One region of the Alicyclobacillus tolerans genome, then DNA from elsewhere that is predicted to be linked to it. Evidence: predicted binding sites of a transcription regulator. Region 1 holds the regulator's gene; the other holds the start of a gene.

Evidence for each region. Region 1 encodes LexA, which represses DNA repair genes until DNA is damaged. Its sites were predicted from a motif close to CGAACATATGTTCG; they were not measured.
Region 2: a site for LexA is predicted at 1,691-1,704, ahead of uvrB (excinuclease ABC subunit UvrB). Genes of this name have one in related genera too.

The regions. Positions count from the first base shown of each region.
Region 1 covers NZ_JBMGNK010000002.1:1,781,578-1,789,539, forward strand. Annotated here, with positions in the region: gene ACOJUR_RS08900 (amidoligase family protein) at 473-2,110, shown strand; gene ACOJUR_RS08905 (gamma-glutamylcyclotransferase family protein) at 2,179-2,688, shown strand; gene ACOJUR_RS08910 (hypothetical protein) at 2,636-3,460, shown strand; gene lexA (transcriptional repressor LexA) at 4,132-4,770, opposite strand; gene ACOJUR_RS08920 (DHA2 family efflux MFS transporter permease subunit) at 5,020-6,489, shown strand; gene ACOJUR_RS08925 (response regulator transcription factor) at 6,689-7,396, shown strand; gene ACOJUR_RS08930 (sensor histidine kinase) at 7,396-7,962, shown strand, end outside.
Region 2 covers NZ_JBMGNK010000002.1:697,808-705,769, forward strand. Annotated here, with positions in the region: gene ACOJUR_RS03610 (hypothetical protein) at 1-6, shown strand, start outside; gene ACOJUR_RS03615 (flagellar motor protein) at 33-839, shown strand; gene ACOJUR_RS03620 (flagellar motor protein MotB) at 817-1,602, shown strand; gene uvrB (excinuclease ABC subunit UvrB) at 1,767-3,752, shown strand; gene uvrA (excinuclease ABC subunit UvrA) at 3,815-6,706, shown strand; gene hprK (HPr(Ser) kinase/phosphatase) at 6,744-7,691, shown strand; gene argS (arginine--tRNA ligase) at 7,778-7,962, opposite strand, start outside.

The DNA.
Region 1 (7,962 bases):
CTCGTAGCCTAATTTGCAACAGAAACTGCAACTTCTTCTTCGTGGCAACCATGAACTGACGATTAGAAAATCGTGGACTATCCGTTTATGATAATGCAGGGACAAAACATTTTTAGTGGGTTCTCCCTGCTGATCAAACCATGACCGAACCTATTCTACAGCCGTGCTTCATCGGAACTGGCAACGCTAGCGTCAAGAACCCCCTCTTGGTCATCTTCATCATATCCAGCAGAGCCAGTTGGTCAGATAGGTTTTAAGTCGTATCGAAGTAAACTGCTTCTGGTCTTTCAGCCCAATCTCGTGTAGTCTTGACTTCCTAGAGGCATTCTCCTTTCTGTTAGCCCAAACCGATGATAACAAAAGGGATAGGGAGACTCCCACTTTCAAATTTCCACGAAATTCTGGACAACGCCCACTTGATTAACGTAGACACTTGCCGCCCTCTCTTTCCCTGGGGAAGGAGGGGTTTTTCATGACGATTTGTGCCGTATGTCACAGGGGGTTGTCCAATCAGGTCTCGGTCTCCAGAGGAACGGGACCTGTTTGTGATCGGAATGTACGGTCCTATCTACAGGTCCTTATGACCAGCGAGATGGCAGAGCAAGCAAGAACTTCGTGGGCAAGGCTGCGCGGAGAGCCTGTCGGGATGCGAAACCGTGCTGTGGAAGCGGCCAGGACGCGGTTTTTGGCTCGAGTGCATAGACAAGAAATCGTTCCTGTTCAAACGGGTACGGTAGACATGGAAGACGCCAACTCCAGGCGCAATGCAGGGCAGACAGAGATTTGGTTTGAACAGTTTGAAGATGGCATGCTCATTGCTCATTCGGGCACGAATGAAGATTATGTCGTGGTAGCCGATCATACAGGGGAACAGGCGGTCAGTTGCAGTTGTTCAGCCTATGCGTTTCATCGAAACCAACCTGCTGGAACGCCGTGCCGACACATGCGGGCCTACAATGTTTTGGGTCGTCATGCAGAAACCGAGACAGCGCCTTCGGCAGACAGCGTGGTAGGACATCGAGTGGAAGGCGCTCCAATGCTCATGCAAAGGATTGTCAATGAAGAGATGGCTGTAGAGCAGGAACGTGACACAGCCTTGCAACAGTGGCATGAAAGGCACCAACATGATGGTATCTTGATGAGCGAGAACGACGCCGCATGGCAAGACTTGAAAGCACGGGCGATGTCTGGCGCAGGTTCCTTTGAAACCGAACAGGTACTGGATGGATCGGATACTACGTTTGGCTTTGAATTGGAAGTGGAATTCGCAGATAGAGGAGCGTTTCAGCGAACGCTGCAACGATTGAAGGAGGAAGGGATCACGGATGTACCGATGCTTCGTCAGTATCACAGCCGTGGAACAGAGGGCTACTGGAATCCTACACGAGATGGCAGTTTGGAAGAACCGGCTGTGGAACTGGTTTCCCCCGTACTTCGGGATACGCCGGAAAACTGGAGAAAGATCGGAACCATGATGCAAATCCTCCATGAGTCCGGGGCACTTCGCCAAACGAACCATACTGGTCTGCATATTCATATTGGAAACGATAAGTTGGATGATCGCGGATATCGCTGGCAGCGTTTGGCGCGAACGGTTGCAGGATTTCAAAGCTGCTACTATCAGATGGGTGCGGCGCGGCACTCGGAAGGCAGGCCTGCCAATCATCGTGGGATAAACTACACTCGACCGCTCCACTTGCCTCACTTGCAAAGATTGCGCCGTACCGATACGGCTGTGGAAGCCTCCAAAAAAATCATTGGCGAATACCGAAATCGAATCGGGGATCGTTATTACATGATCAGTACGCATAAGCAAGCCCATGCCGGTGTGCCCACCGTAGAGTTTCGCTATCCCAATTCCACGCATGATCCCGTCATTTTACAGCGTCAAATCCAATTGGCGCACGCCACCATTCTGCAATCGGCCTATCTGAGAAAACACATGCCTGGTGCAGAGCGCTTGCCTAAACTCTTTGCCCATGATACAGGACCGGAGATGAACACCCTTTCTGAGGATAGAGAAAAGAGATTTCGTCAGTATCTTGATACGCTAGGTTCGGATCGTTTGCGTCTCTTGGCGACCCAATTATGGGTACGCGGAAGGGCTTGACAATGATTTCCATATCCTGTATCATAAATTCCAGACAATGGAATATATGAGAATGGGAGGTGGATCATATGTTGTACTTTGCGTATGGCAGTTGCATGGATGAAACGGATTTTGCACGGACCTGTCCTGGCGCTTCCAGGTACGGACTAGGAGTTTTGAGCGGTTATCGGCTTCGCTTCAATGGCTATTCGGCAAGTCGCAAGGGTGGCATCGCCAACATTGAACGAAAACCTAAAGAAAAAGTTTACGGTGTGCTGTGGGAAGTCACGCCAGCGATGCAAAAGCGCCTGGATCGCCGAGAGGGAGCGCCGTGGTTTTATCGACGGATTCCTGTGCAGGTGGTCACGGAAGACGGGGGAATAGTGCGGGCGTTCACATATGAACTTGTGCAGCCGTATCTTTGGGACGTTCGCCCACACCCGCACTACTTGTACCTGTTGATGAGAAGTGCACCGGAAGAAGCCGTATCCGCGATATTTCAGATATTGCGTAATATTCGTTGCATAGAAACGGAGGCGGATGAGATTGACGATACCTGTGGAAGAGAGATTCAACCGTTGGCAGAAGCATTTTTTTAGGCCGCTGGAAGAGGGTAGACCGGCGGACTGGGAACTGATTGCCCAGTTTGGCGAGGAGCCGCCTGTGGAGTGTCATTCCATTACGGGGCTGATTTCCTGGTTGTATGGCGCAGTGTATTCAGGAGATGAAAGAGAAGACACGCAATTCTTTTTTCGCTACCATATTGTGAAACCTTTGCATCAAAACTGTACAATGTGGGGGCAGCGTTCGCAGATTTTATACGGGCCTGCGGTGATTCACGACAATACGGTTCCCCCGCCGTGGGCAAGTGAAGAGGAACAGGAAGAATGGGAAGAGATGGAGTTTTCGGATGAGCCGCCTGTAGAGTGGAACATTCTCACGGAACGAACGCTCATCCAGTCTTTGCTTCAAAACGGTGCCTTGCGGCTCATGGAACGCAAGGATGCCTATATTCTGAGAGCTAATGCTGACATACGTAAACGAACTTGCGGAGATTGTAGGGCGTGCCGTTTTCTTGTGGAAGAACAGGGAAGAACGATTTGTCAGGCACAACGGCAATGGACGGGCGCGGATGCTGAGTATGGGCAAACCTGTGGTGATTTTTCACCGAATTCCAATGGAAGCGCAAGTGATCAGTATATCCGTATCGATGCAGAAGACGTCTATTTGCCGCCGTGGACGGTGCAGACGTACTTTGGGTTAGGTGATGAGTCGAGAAAAGGGAGTCGGCTGGACGCATCGTGGATCACAGAGATGAAGGAACAGCTGCACAACTATGAAGTGTATGAACGAGATCACGGTAACGAATGAGTAACGAAAAAGTAACGAATTTGTTCCAAACTGAGCAAAACCTCTGAACATAAAAAGTCCAGAAAACCCTGATAAAACAAGGTTTTTCTGGACTTATGGATACATGGTGATACAACCGGGAATGTTCTAGTATGGAATATGAAATCAATACCTGGAGTCGCTAATCCACTTTCAAGTGTACAAAGTACACTTTCTAATCTAACAAGCTCTTTGACAAATGCTTTAGGCCAAGGGTCTCAACAACTGGGGAACTCGCTGGGAAGTGCATTAAGTCAGGGAGCAAACCAGTTGAGTAGTAGTCTGAGTTCCTCAGGAAGTAGCTCCAATCCAGTCAATCAGCTGGGAAGTGCGTTGAGTCAGACATCTGGCTTATTGGGCTAACTTTTGTATGTGGGATATGGGCAGCATGCTGTCCTAGTTTTATAAATTTGCTGCCCATTCTATGATGTGATTTTAAACGGTTTTCAGACTTTTATTCATTCATGTTTATGAGTTATGAAAATACTTTATATAAAGTTCTAAACTTGCTTCAGTACTCTTTCTGAAAAATCGTATAAATCAAACAGTCGAATATCAAAAAAGTTATCTTGATTTTTAATCGAATAAGTGACTTTTCTATATGATGTAGAAGTAAATCGTAGTTTATATTTTATTGTTCATAAAATATAAAGTCATGAAAAAGAACGATATAACCCAATTACTTTTCCTAAAATATTTACATGATTGAAATAAAGGGGTTGTAGCGAAGAGTTTTCTGGTTGAAGTCGAATTCTGTTCATTTCTCTAAAAAATCTTTTTACAGTTGCTTCTTCATCATCCGTAATTGCTACGACAATATCACCGTTTTGAGCAGTTGACTGTTGGCGAATAAAAAGTAAGTCTCCATCCATAATACCAGCTTCAATCATGCTGTCACCTTGAACCTTAAGTAAAAAAATTTGTTCAGGAGAATGATACGTATCTGGCAAAGGGAAATAACCCTCTATATGCTCTACAGCTGTGATGGGTTTACCAGCGGTTACTTTTCCAATAATGGGAGCATAGTAAATTGCAGAAGACGATTCCCAATTTGTTGAAGTTTTTTTCGCGATTTGAGTATGCTTCTTTAATAATTCGATTGCACGAGGTTTAGTTGGATCTCTTCGTAGATATCCTTTTTGGCTTAACCGTTCTAAATGACCGTGGACGGTTGAACTAGAAGCGAGTCCTACTGCCTCTCCGATTTCTCGAACGGATGGCGGATATCCATTTTCTGCTATACATTTTTCTATAAAATCAAGTATTTCTTTCTGACGTTTGCTAATATCCATCGCCACAAAACTCCATTCATGCGTACATTCTAATCCTAAGCATAGCATAATATTCTTTGGATGCAAACATATGTTCCGGTTTGTTGGATTGTGTTGAAAATCAAAAATATTTTGGCGTTTTATTCAATCATGTAAGAATTTTAAATGACATTTTCAAGGCCATAGCCATGTACAAATCATCTATTGTCAAACCTAGACCGCTCAAGTTACTATAAGTAAATGTCTTTCCATTTGAAAGGATGGTGTTTTGTGGCGCAATCAGATATAAGATTGAAGTGGTCTATACTTGCAGCTGTTACTTTAGTTTCGTTTATAACGAATGTGGATGCCACAATTGTCGTTATTGGTTTGCCCCGGCTTATGTCTGGTCTCCATATTTCAGTTGTAACTGGACTTTGGACGATTACGTCGTACATTATCACCAGTACGGTTTTTCTTCTTCCTGCAGGTAGATGGTCGGACCTCATAGGTACTAAAAAAATATTTATAGCTGGTCTTGCAATTTTCACAGTAGCCACGTTTTTATGTGGTATTGCGAATTCTGGAAGTGCACTCATTGTATATCGTTTTATTCAGGGAACAGGAGCTGCATTAGCTCTAGCCACTGCCACACCCATCATTGTTAAAGCGTTTCCTGCTAATGAACTTGGTAAGGCGTTGGGGATTAATTCCACTTCTTGGGTAATAGGCTCTATCGTAGGACCTGTTGCAGGTGGCGCGCTGATAAACGCTTTTGGCTGGCGCTCTATTTTTTTTGTAACCATTCCATTTGCCATCATAGGCATGATTGCCGCTATGATCGTACTTCGTGCGGATGTGTCACCTAAGCAACAGGTCAAATCAGATTGGCTTGGTATGATCACGTTTGGTCTAGGGCTTGTAGGATTGCTTGTGTCACTTTCCGAAGGACAGTCCTGGGGTTGGTTATCGCTGCGCACTCTTGGGTTATTTGTTTTGACGCTGGTACTTTTCATATTGTTTGTTTGGATAGAATTACGTGTGAAAGCGCCTCTATTTAATCTCTCGCTAGTCAAACATCGTCATTACTCAGCAGGACTTGGCGTTACATTCAGTTACTCGATTGGTTACTTTGCAACAACGTTTCTGTTAACGTTGTATTTGCAGGGTGCGTTGCGTTTAAGTCCCTTGTCAGCAGGTTTATTGTTGATTCCGTTATCCGCACCTCAGCTTGTGATGGGACCATTAGGTGGGGCAGCGGCTGATCGTTTTGGGCCGGCACGGTTGGTGCTTGTAGGGGTGTTCTTTTTGGGGCTTGGAGTGTATTTCCTAGGCAGTCTAGGCCCGCAATTGAGTGTAATGGCAATCATTCTTCCACAACTTTTGATGTCTACTGCTAATGGTCTAGGGTGGCCGGCGCTTACAAAGGCCGTGCTTTCATCTGCGCCTCGGGAACAGACCGGTGCTGCTTCAGGTATGTTTTATACGTTTCGAAATGTTGGGATGTCATTGTCACTGACATTGGCGTTAGTTGTTGCAGAGGTCAGTGTGCCACCCTCTGTTGCGTCGCAAGCGTTTCTTGGCACGGCAGGCGTTTTAAGTACAAATATCAAAAGCGCCCTGGTAAATTCAACGGATAAAGGTTTTCAATTCTTTATTTTATTCTATGCCATCGCATTTATATGTAGCTTGGTTCTGTTACGTCCTCATCGTTCTGGACAAATGAGCAATTCTACTGTTTCAACACAAAAACAAGCATGAAGACATCAGATTCGTATCTAAAATAAATTATAGAAAATTTCTCAACGCCGAAGTGGACACTTCGAAAACTTGCGGCGTTTTTTTGTTTATCTTTCTAATGCTTATCAAAGTAGATATCTAATTCAAAAGAGGAGCAAGTCTCTGTGATGCAGAATAAAAAATTAAATTTTTAGGCTGTCAATAATTGAGGGATATGTGGATGAAAACCTTTTGCGCAAATGATTTTAGAGTATTGGTTGTTGATGATGATCCGAATATTATCGATCTAATCCGGATGTACTTGCAGAATCAAGGATTTCAAGTCAGTACAGCTCATAATGGAAATTCAGCACTTTCGAAATTACAAACAGAGACTATCCACATTGTGGTATTGGATTTGATGATGCCGGAAATGGATGGTTGGGAATTATGCCAAATCATACAGAAGAATCATCCTGTCCCTGTTTTAATGGTCACGGCAAGAGGGGAAATGTCTGACAAATTAGAAGGTTTCAAGTTGGGGGCAGATGATTATATTGTTAAGCCTTTTGATCCCAATGAACTGACGGCTAGAGTGGTTTCTTTACTTCGTCGCTCTTATTTGTCACAAATGCAAACACAGTTAAGCACAGTACGTTACCATGATTTTAAGATCGATAACCAAGCACATGAAGTTTATATCAAAGATAAAAAACTAGAACTCAGTCCACGAGAGTATCAACTTATATCTATTTTGACTCAACATCCCAATCAAGTATTAACCAGGCAACAATTAATCGCTTTAGTTTGGGGTATCGATTTTTTAGGTGAAGATCGTGCAGTTGATGTACTTGTAAAACGTCTTCGCAAAAAAATTCCTAGCAATCCTCATTATCAAATTTCTACAGTACGTGGTATTGGTTACAAATTTGAGGTGGGGGACAAGTAATGCTGACTTCTATGTTTCGTAGAATTCTTGTTGTATACATGAGTGTTATTTTCCTTGCTTTTACATTGTTATCTTTTGTTATCAATATGGAGATTCGTCATTACCTTGTCGAACAACGTTTTGTTGTACTTCATCGTGATGCTGAGATTCTTCTGCCTGAAATTGAAAGGGCAAATCAGATACCACAATCAAATTTACGATTCAAAAAACAATTGGCCAGATTGAAACAACGAGATGATGTAACCATTAATTTGCTTCTTTTGAATCAAGGCAATGATTTAAGAAAAATTCAGCAATTATCTCGCCAACTGATTCGGAATCGTGATATTTACAACACATCTGCGGTTAAAAAAGTAGTCAATGGACAAATCATACAGATTGTAGGTCCTTTTAGTAAAGTGAATCGAGAGTCCATGTTCACCATAGGGCTGCCTATTCGAGAACAGGGAGTTATTATAGGAGCCTTATTCCTGCATACGCCCATTCAAAGTCTTCAAGCCAATCAAGTGACCCAAATTATTGTTCTCATTGCTATACCTATTTTAATAATAACGATAGGTATTCTG
Region 2 (7,962 bases), 1.1 Mb from region 1:
TATTAAGATAGGGATATGGGGAGGTAAATCAATTGGATATCGCAACGCTTGCGGGAATTATTATTGCTGTAGTTGGGTTAGTGGGAGGATTTATGCTCGATGGAGGCTCATTTACAGCTCTTCTCCAGCCGAATGCAGCATTGATTGTTTTTGGAGGTACATTAGGGGCAACATTAACCTCTTCTTCATTAAAAACTTTTCTACGTATAGGAAAATATCTGAAAATCGCTTTTCTTTCAAAAAAAATTGATTACCTTGATGTGATTGAACAACTGGTTAATTTAGCGACAATTGCAAGAAGAGAAGGTATTCTTGCACTGGAAGATAGAGTTGAAAGTTTTCCTGATCAATTCTTGCGAGATGGCATCAGATTGGTAGTAGATGGTGTCGATCCCGAATTGGTTAAAAATATGATGGAGACAGAACTCTCTTATGTTGAACAACGCCATGAAATAGGAGCTAAGATGTTTGAGGCTGCTGGCGGTTTTGCACCTACAATGGGTATTATTGGTACGGTTATGGGTCTAATTCATGTGCTTGGGAGTCTACAAGATGTTTCAAAGCTTGGCCCACAAATTGCTACAGCCTTTACAGCTACGTTATATGGTGTTGCAAGTGCTAACGTTTTTTGGCTGCCTATCGCTAATAAATTGAAGCATAGAAACGAGGATGAAATTTTACTTAGAGAAATTATGATGGAAGGAGTTTTATCGATACAGGCTGGAGAAAATCCAACAATACTTGGCCAAAAACTAAAAGCGTTTTTACCACCTGCTGACCGTATAGAATCTTCGAAGGGAAAGACGGGTGAGGTCAATGCCGAGACGGCGCAAGCCTGAACCACCACAAAATCATGAACGCTGGTTAATAACATATTCAGATTTAATTACATTACTCATGATATTTTTTGTGATTATGTACGCAATGTCTTCTATTAATCATATTAAATTTGAATCTTTATCACAATCGTTAGCAGCTGCATTACATAAATCCGATCAGATACCATTGAATAATACAGGAACAACAGCTTTAATTTCGGCAGCGAATCCAACCAATACGGGTGATCAGCAAAAAGTGTCATCCATGCAAAAGCAGAATGACAGTAAGCTCAATCATCTCTATGCCATATTGCAGTCATATATTCAATCACACAATTTAAGTGGTAATGTATCACTCCAAAACCAACAAAGAGGTGTGCAGATAACTCTTAAAGATGTTGTGCTTTTTGATACCGGATCGGCCAATATTCGTCCAGCGGCACAAAAGATCCTTTTGGGGTTAATTCCATTTTTTCGATCCTTGCAAAATCAAATTGTTGTTGAAGGATATACAGACAATGAACCAATAGATACTCCGATTTATCCTTCCAATTGGGAACTTTCAGCAGGTAGAGCCATGGGTGTCGTTCGTTTTTTGGCTAGTCATGGCATAGCCCCTCAGCGTCTATCAGGGATTGGATATGGTCAATATCGTCCAATAGTCCCCAATAATACACCGCAGAATCGCCAAATGAATCGTCGTGTGAATATTGTTATTTTGCGGCAGGGAATTCAACCGGGTACTATCAATGCTGAGCCAGTAGGTGTTGCAGGAAATGGATAGTCTTTACCAATCATTTAGGTCTATTTTCTTCAGTCTTCGAGCATGCTGAGGATGGCAGATTGCTGTCCTTTTTTATTTTTAAAAATTGCGAACATTTGTTCTTGTTTTTTGTAGAATGTGATATTCTTAATGAAAGAGGCTTCTTGCTAGGAGGTCAAACTATTTTGGAACGTGAGTACAGAAAGTTTAAACTGGTATCACAGTATCATCCGCAAGGAGACCAACCAGAAGCTATCAGAGGCTTGGTAGAGGGTGTTCAAGGATTATTAAGACATCAAACCTTGCTTGGGGTAACTGGTTCAGGAAAAACATTTACAATGGCAAATATTATTGCTGAATTAAATAGACCTACTTTAGTGATAGCGCATAATAAAACATTGGCAGCACAACTTGCGGCAGAATTTAAAGACTTCTTTCCTGAAAATGCAGTTGAGTATTTCGTCAGCTACTATGATTATTATCAGCCGGAGGCTTATATTCCTTCGACAGATACCTATATAGAAAAAGATGCAAAAATTAATGATGAAATTGATAAATTGCGCCATTCGGCGACAGCATCTATTTTAGAAAGAAACGATGTTATTGTGGTCGCCAGTGTATCGGCTATATATGGGTTGGGTAGTCCGCAGGAATATGCAAGTCATGTATTGTCTTTGCGTGTCAATAGCACACGTTCTAGGGATTCTATCCTTCATCGATTGGTAGACATGCAGTATGAGCGTAATGATATGAATTTTACGCGAGGCACATTTCGCGTTAGAGGTGACACAGTAGAAATTTTCCCAGCCTCCAGGGGCGAGCATGCCATTCGTGTCGAGTTGTTTGGAGACGAGATAGATCGGATCACCGAAATCGATGTATTGACTGGAGAAGTGGTAGGGTATAGAGAGCATGTCTCTATTTTCCCGGCGTCTCACTTTGTTACATCACGTCCACGTCTGGAAGCAGCTATTACAAGAATTCGTGATGAACTCAAAGAAAGATTGACAGAGTTGCGTGCCAATGGGAAGCTTCTGGAAGCCCAACGTTTGGAACAAAGAACAAATTACGATATTGAAATGATGCTGGAAATTGGTTTTTGTACAGGTATTGAAAACTATTCCCGTCATTTAGAAGGGCGAGCGGCAGGTGAACCTCCCAATACGCTATTAGATTATTTTCCAGATAACTTTATTACTTTTATTGATGAATCTCACGTCACATTACCGCAAATTCGAGGGATGTACGGTGGAGATAGAACTCGCAAGCTAACTTTAATTGAGCACGGTTTTAGGCTTCCGTCGGCAGCAGATAACAGACCTTTAACTTTTGAGGAATTTGAACAAAAAATTGGCCAAATTATTTATGTTTCTGCAACCCCCGGTCCTTACGAGGAAGCCCATGAACAAAAACGAGTGGAACAAATCATACGTCCAACAGGCTTGCTCGATCCGTTAATCCATGTAAGGCCCACAAAAGGACAAATTGATGATTTAGTTGTAGAAATTCAGGGAAGAATCGCTCGCAAAGAAAGAGTTCTTATCACAACTTTAACGAAGAAAATGTCCGAAGATTTAACGGACTACCTCAAAGAGATAGGAATTAAGGTTCGTTATTTACACTCTGATATTAAAACCATTGAACGTATGGTCATTTTGAGAGATTTACGCTTAGGAGTATTTGACGTTTTGATTGGTATTAACTTGCTTAGGGAAGGTCTTGATTTGCCTGAAGTTTCACTTGTTGCCATATTAGATGCGGATAAAGAAGGATTTTTACGCGCAACTACTTCTTTGATTCAAACGATTGGCCGGGCTGCACGAAACAGTCACGGAGAAGTTATTATGTATGCCGATCATATTACCGAATCAATGCGCCTTGCGATTGATGAAACCAATCGGCGACGAGCTAAACAGATTGCTTTTAATGAGTTACATGGTATCACTCCGCAAACGGTACAAAAATCTGTACGTGCTGTAATTGAAGCAACACGCTCTGCTGAAGAGGCAAACGATTTTATTCCTTTAGCAGAACGAGCTAAAAAAATGTCGAATAAAGAGAGAAAAACTTTAATTGAAAAACTGGAAGAAGAAATGCGGAAAGCAGCAAAGGAATTGCAATTTGAACGGGCCGCTGAACTTCGTGATTTAATTGTTGAATTGACTGGTTAGAGTAAGCCAATTTCCTTTATTTTTCTAAACATGACCGCTATTCGGATAATGTGAGGTGTACAATGAGCAGCGCATATATTGAAGTAAAAGGTGCGCGTGCGCACAATTTAAAGAATATTGATGTGCGAATTCCACGCGACCAATTTGTAGTCATTACGGGATTAAGTGGCTCAGGGAAATCTTCTCTGGCTTTTGACACCATTTATGCAGAGGGACAGCGGCGATATGTTGAGTCTCTATCGGCTTATGCGAGACAATTTCTCGGTCAAATGGATAAGCCTGATGTTGATTCTATTGACGGTTTGTCGCCTGCGATATCTATAGATCAGAAAACGACAAGTCGCAATCCTCGTTCTACTGTGGGTACGGTCACTGAAATATATGATTACTTGCGTCTTTTATTTGCAAGAATTGGTCAACCTTATTGTCCCAATTGTGATATTCCCATTACATCGCAAACTGTAGAGCAGATGGTAGATCATCTGATGCATCTCCCAGAAGGCACGCGCATACAAATTCTCGCGCCGCTTGTACGTGGACGAAAGGGAGAGCATCAAAAAATATTTGATGAAATACGTAAACAAGGTTATGTGCGAGTGCGTGTGAATGGTGAAACACTTGATGTACAAGAGAAAATTCAGCTTGAAAAAAACAAAAAACACAATATTGAAGCTGTCGTTGACCGTATTGTTATCCGTGAAGACATAACCTCTCGTTTAGCCGATTCTTTAGAAACCGCGCTTGGGTTGGCGGGCGGAATCGTACTTGTGGATGTTATAGGAAAAGAAGAAATTCTTTTTAGTCAAAATTTAGCATGTCCTAATTGCCAATTTAGTGTGGAAGAACTAGCACCGCGCATGTTTTCTTTTAACAGTCCATTTGGAGCATGCGAAGCTTGTACGGGATTAGGTGTTAAAATGGAAGTTGATGAATCATTGGTCATACCTAATCCGCAATTATCCATTGATGAAGGCGCCATTGATCCATGGACCGGATCGACCTCAAACTATTACCCACAATTATTGAAATCAGCCTGTCAAACACTCGGTATTGACACTCAGGTACCCATTGCTGAATTGCCTGAAGAAGCGGTTGAAAAAATTTTATATGGAAATGGTGTGCGAATTCAGTTTCGATATGAAAATGAATTTGGACAGCAGAAAACTGCTGAAATACCGTTTGAAGGTGTGATTCCTAATTTAGAACGTCGATATAGGGATACTGCATCCGAGTCTATAAGAGAATTTATTGAAGGTTATATGAGTGCGAAGCCATGTCCAGCTTGTAAAGGAAAACGGCTCAAACCCCAATCGCTTGCTGTACGCGTTGGAAATCGAAATATTGCCGATGTAACAGAGGATTCGGTTATTGAGTCGCTGGCTTTCTTTCAAAACCTACGACTCTCTGAGAAGGAATGGGCGATTGCACGATTAATTCTCAAAGAAATCCAGTCGAGATTAGGTTTTTTGAAAAATGTTGGACTCGACTACTTAACACTTTCCCGTGCTGCAGGTACGCTCTCTGGTGGGGAAGCGCAACGCATACGTCTAGCTACACAGCTCGGTTCTAGTTTAATGGGTGTACTCTATATTTTGGATGAGCCGAGTATCGGATTGCATCAACGTGATAACGAACGGTTGATAAAAACACTCGAACATATGCGTGATTTGGGCAATACGTTGATTGTGGTCGAACACGATGAAGATACCATGCTTGCCGCAGATCATATTATCGATATGGGAGTTGGCGCCGGGGCGCATGGCGGACAAGTCATTGCGCAAGGAACACCGCAAGAGGTTATGTCTAACGAACAATCGATAACGGGAAATTATTTATCTGGTAGAAATTTTATTCCTGTTCCAACGGAGCGTCGTCACCCAGATGGACGTTATCTGGAGATTCGTAAAGCTAAAGAAAATAATCTCAAAAATCTTTCCGTGAAAATTCCTATTGGCCTGTTTATTTGTGTAACAGGAGTATCGGGATCGGGGAAATCCACACTGGTTAATGAAATTCTTTACAAATCACTGGCTCGCGATTTAAATAAAGCTAGAGTAAAACCTGGAAGATACGAGTCCATACGAGGAATGGAGTATCTTGATAAAGTGGTGGATATTGATCAGTCTCCCATTGGTCGAACGCCTCGCTCCAATCCTGCTACCTATACAGGAGTTTTTGACGATATTCGAGATTTGTTTGCAACGACTAACGAGGCTAAAATACGCGGGTACAAAAAAGGTAGATTCTCTTTTAATGTCCGCGGGGGACGATGTGAGGCTTGCAAGGGTGATGGCATTATTAAAATTGAAATGCATTTTTTGCCTGACGTGTATGTACCTTGTGAAATTTGCAAAGGTCGCCGTTATAATAGAGAAACTTTAGAAGTTCGCTATAAAGGAAAAAACATAGCGGACATTCTGGATTTGACGGTAGAAGAAGCGCTTCAATTTTTTGAAAATATCCCTCGCATCTCAAGAAAGTTACAGACGCTACATGATGTTGGTCTTGATTATATGAAACTTGGACAGCCAGCGACGACCATGTCAGGTGGAGAAGCGCAACGTGTTAAACTCGCAAGTGAATTGCATCGGCGCAGTAATGGACGGACATTTTACATTCTGGATGAACCGACCACTGGATTGCATGTAGCGGATATTGCAAGACTTTTGACAGTTCTTCATCGTCTTGTAGAGCAAGGGGACACTGTGCTCGTCATTGAACATAATCTGGATGTTATCAAAACAGCAGATTATGTTATCGATCTCGGTCCGGAAGGTGGCGATAGGGGAGGTACACTGGTAGGGACTGGAACGCCAGAAGACATATGCAATTTGACGAATTCATATACAGGGCAATTTTTGCGACCTATTCTTGAGCGTGACAAAGAGCGTACTCGGCATGCTCAAATTAAATTAGCTGAATATAGCTTGGTTGCAGAAAAAACTGAGGGTTAATGTTTTTATTCAGAGAATGGCGAGTGGAGGGGTTCAGATGGAGCGAGGCATCACAGTGCAGGAACTGGTTGATAGTCTGGGCATGCACGTCTTTACTCCAGATGCTAATTTACAGCGAGTCATTCGTACTGTAGATATAAATCGTCCTGGTCTGGCTTTAGCTGGCTATTTACGATACCATCCAGCTGAACGGGTACAATTATTAGGTCGAACTGAGCTTTCTTTCTTGCAAGGAATGAATCCTCGAGAGCAAGCTTTACGAGTATTTGCTTTCTGTGCATATGAAGAAACACCTTGTGTCATCATCAGCCGCAGTGAAATGCCTCCAGACCCGTTGCTGGAAGAGGCTTTACGTAGAGAATTGCCAATCCTTGGTACGCAAATGGTGACCACAAGAGCCGCAGCCACTCTCTCAAACTTTTTGGAAGAACGTCTGGCCCCCGAGACACTGGTTCATGGTGTGTTGGTAGATGTGTATGGTATCGGTATTCTCATTACTGGTAGCAGTGGTATAGGCAAGAGTGAAACTGCGCTTGAATTAATCAAGCGAGGTCATCGATTAGTTGCGGATGATGCGGTATTAATTCGCCAAATTTCCGATGATACATTACTGGGCAGTCCGCCTACTTTACTTCAACATTTGTTAGAGATACGAGGACTTGGTGTATTGAATGCTATGACTCTTTTTGGAGCGGGGGCTGTTCGAACGCACAAGAAATTAGTAATGGTCATTCATTTGGAAGCTTGGCAGGAGAATAAGGCTTACGATCGACTGGGAATTGATCATCATACAATGCGAATTCTTGATGTGGAAGTCCCCTTGGTTACCATTCCGGTTCGGCCAGGACGCAACTTGGCAGTTATTGTTGAAGTAGCTGCCATGAATTTCCGCCTAAAGGGGATGGGTTACGACGCTGCTAAAGCTTTTACAGAAGAATTAGCGGGGGTCATTGCGAGTCATGTAGAGGAGAATCCTTCTTCTTAAGTATGCGTTAAATTAGACAAAAAAGGACTGCAGAGCTTTGCTTTGCAGTCCTTTTTTAGGAATATTAGCTGAAACACTTGTACGGATTACATGGCTTCAGGCGCTTCGATAGCTAATAAATGTAGAGTATGAGCAAGAACATGTTTGGTTAGACGAACCAGATCCAATCTTCTTTGGCGGATAGAATGGGGAGCAGTAAGGATCGGATCGTCATGATAAAAACGATTAAACGCGTGACTGACGAGCAGGGCAAAACGAGCTATCACTGACG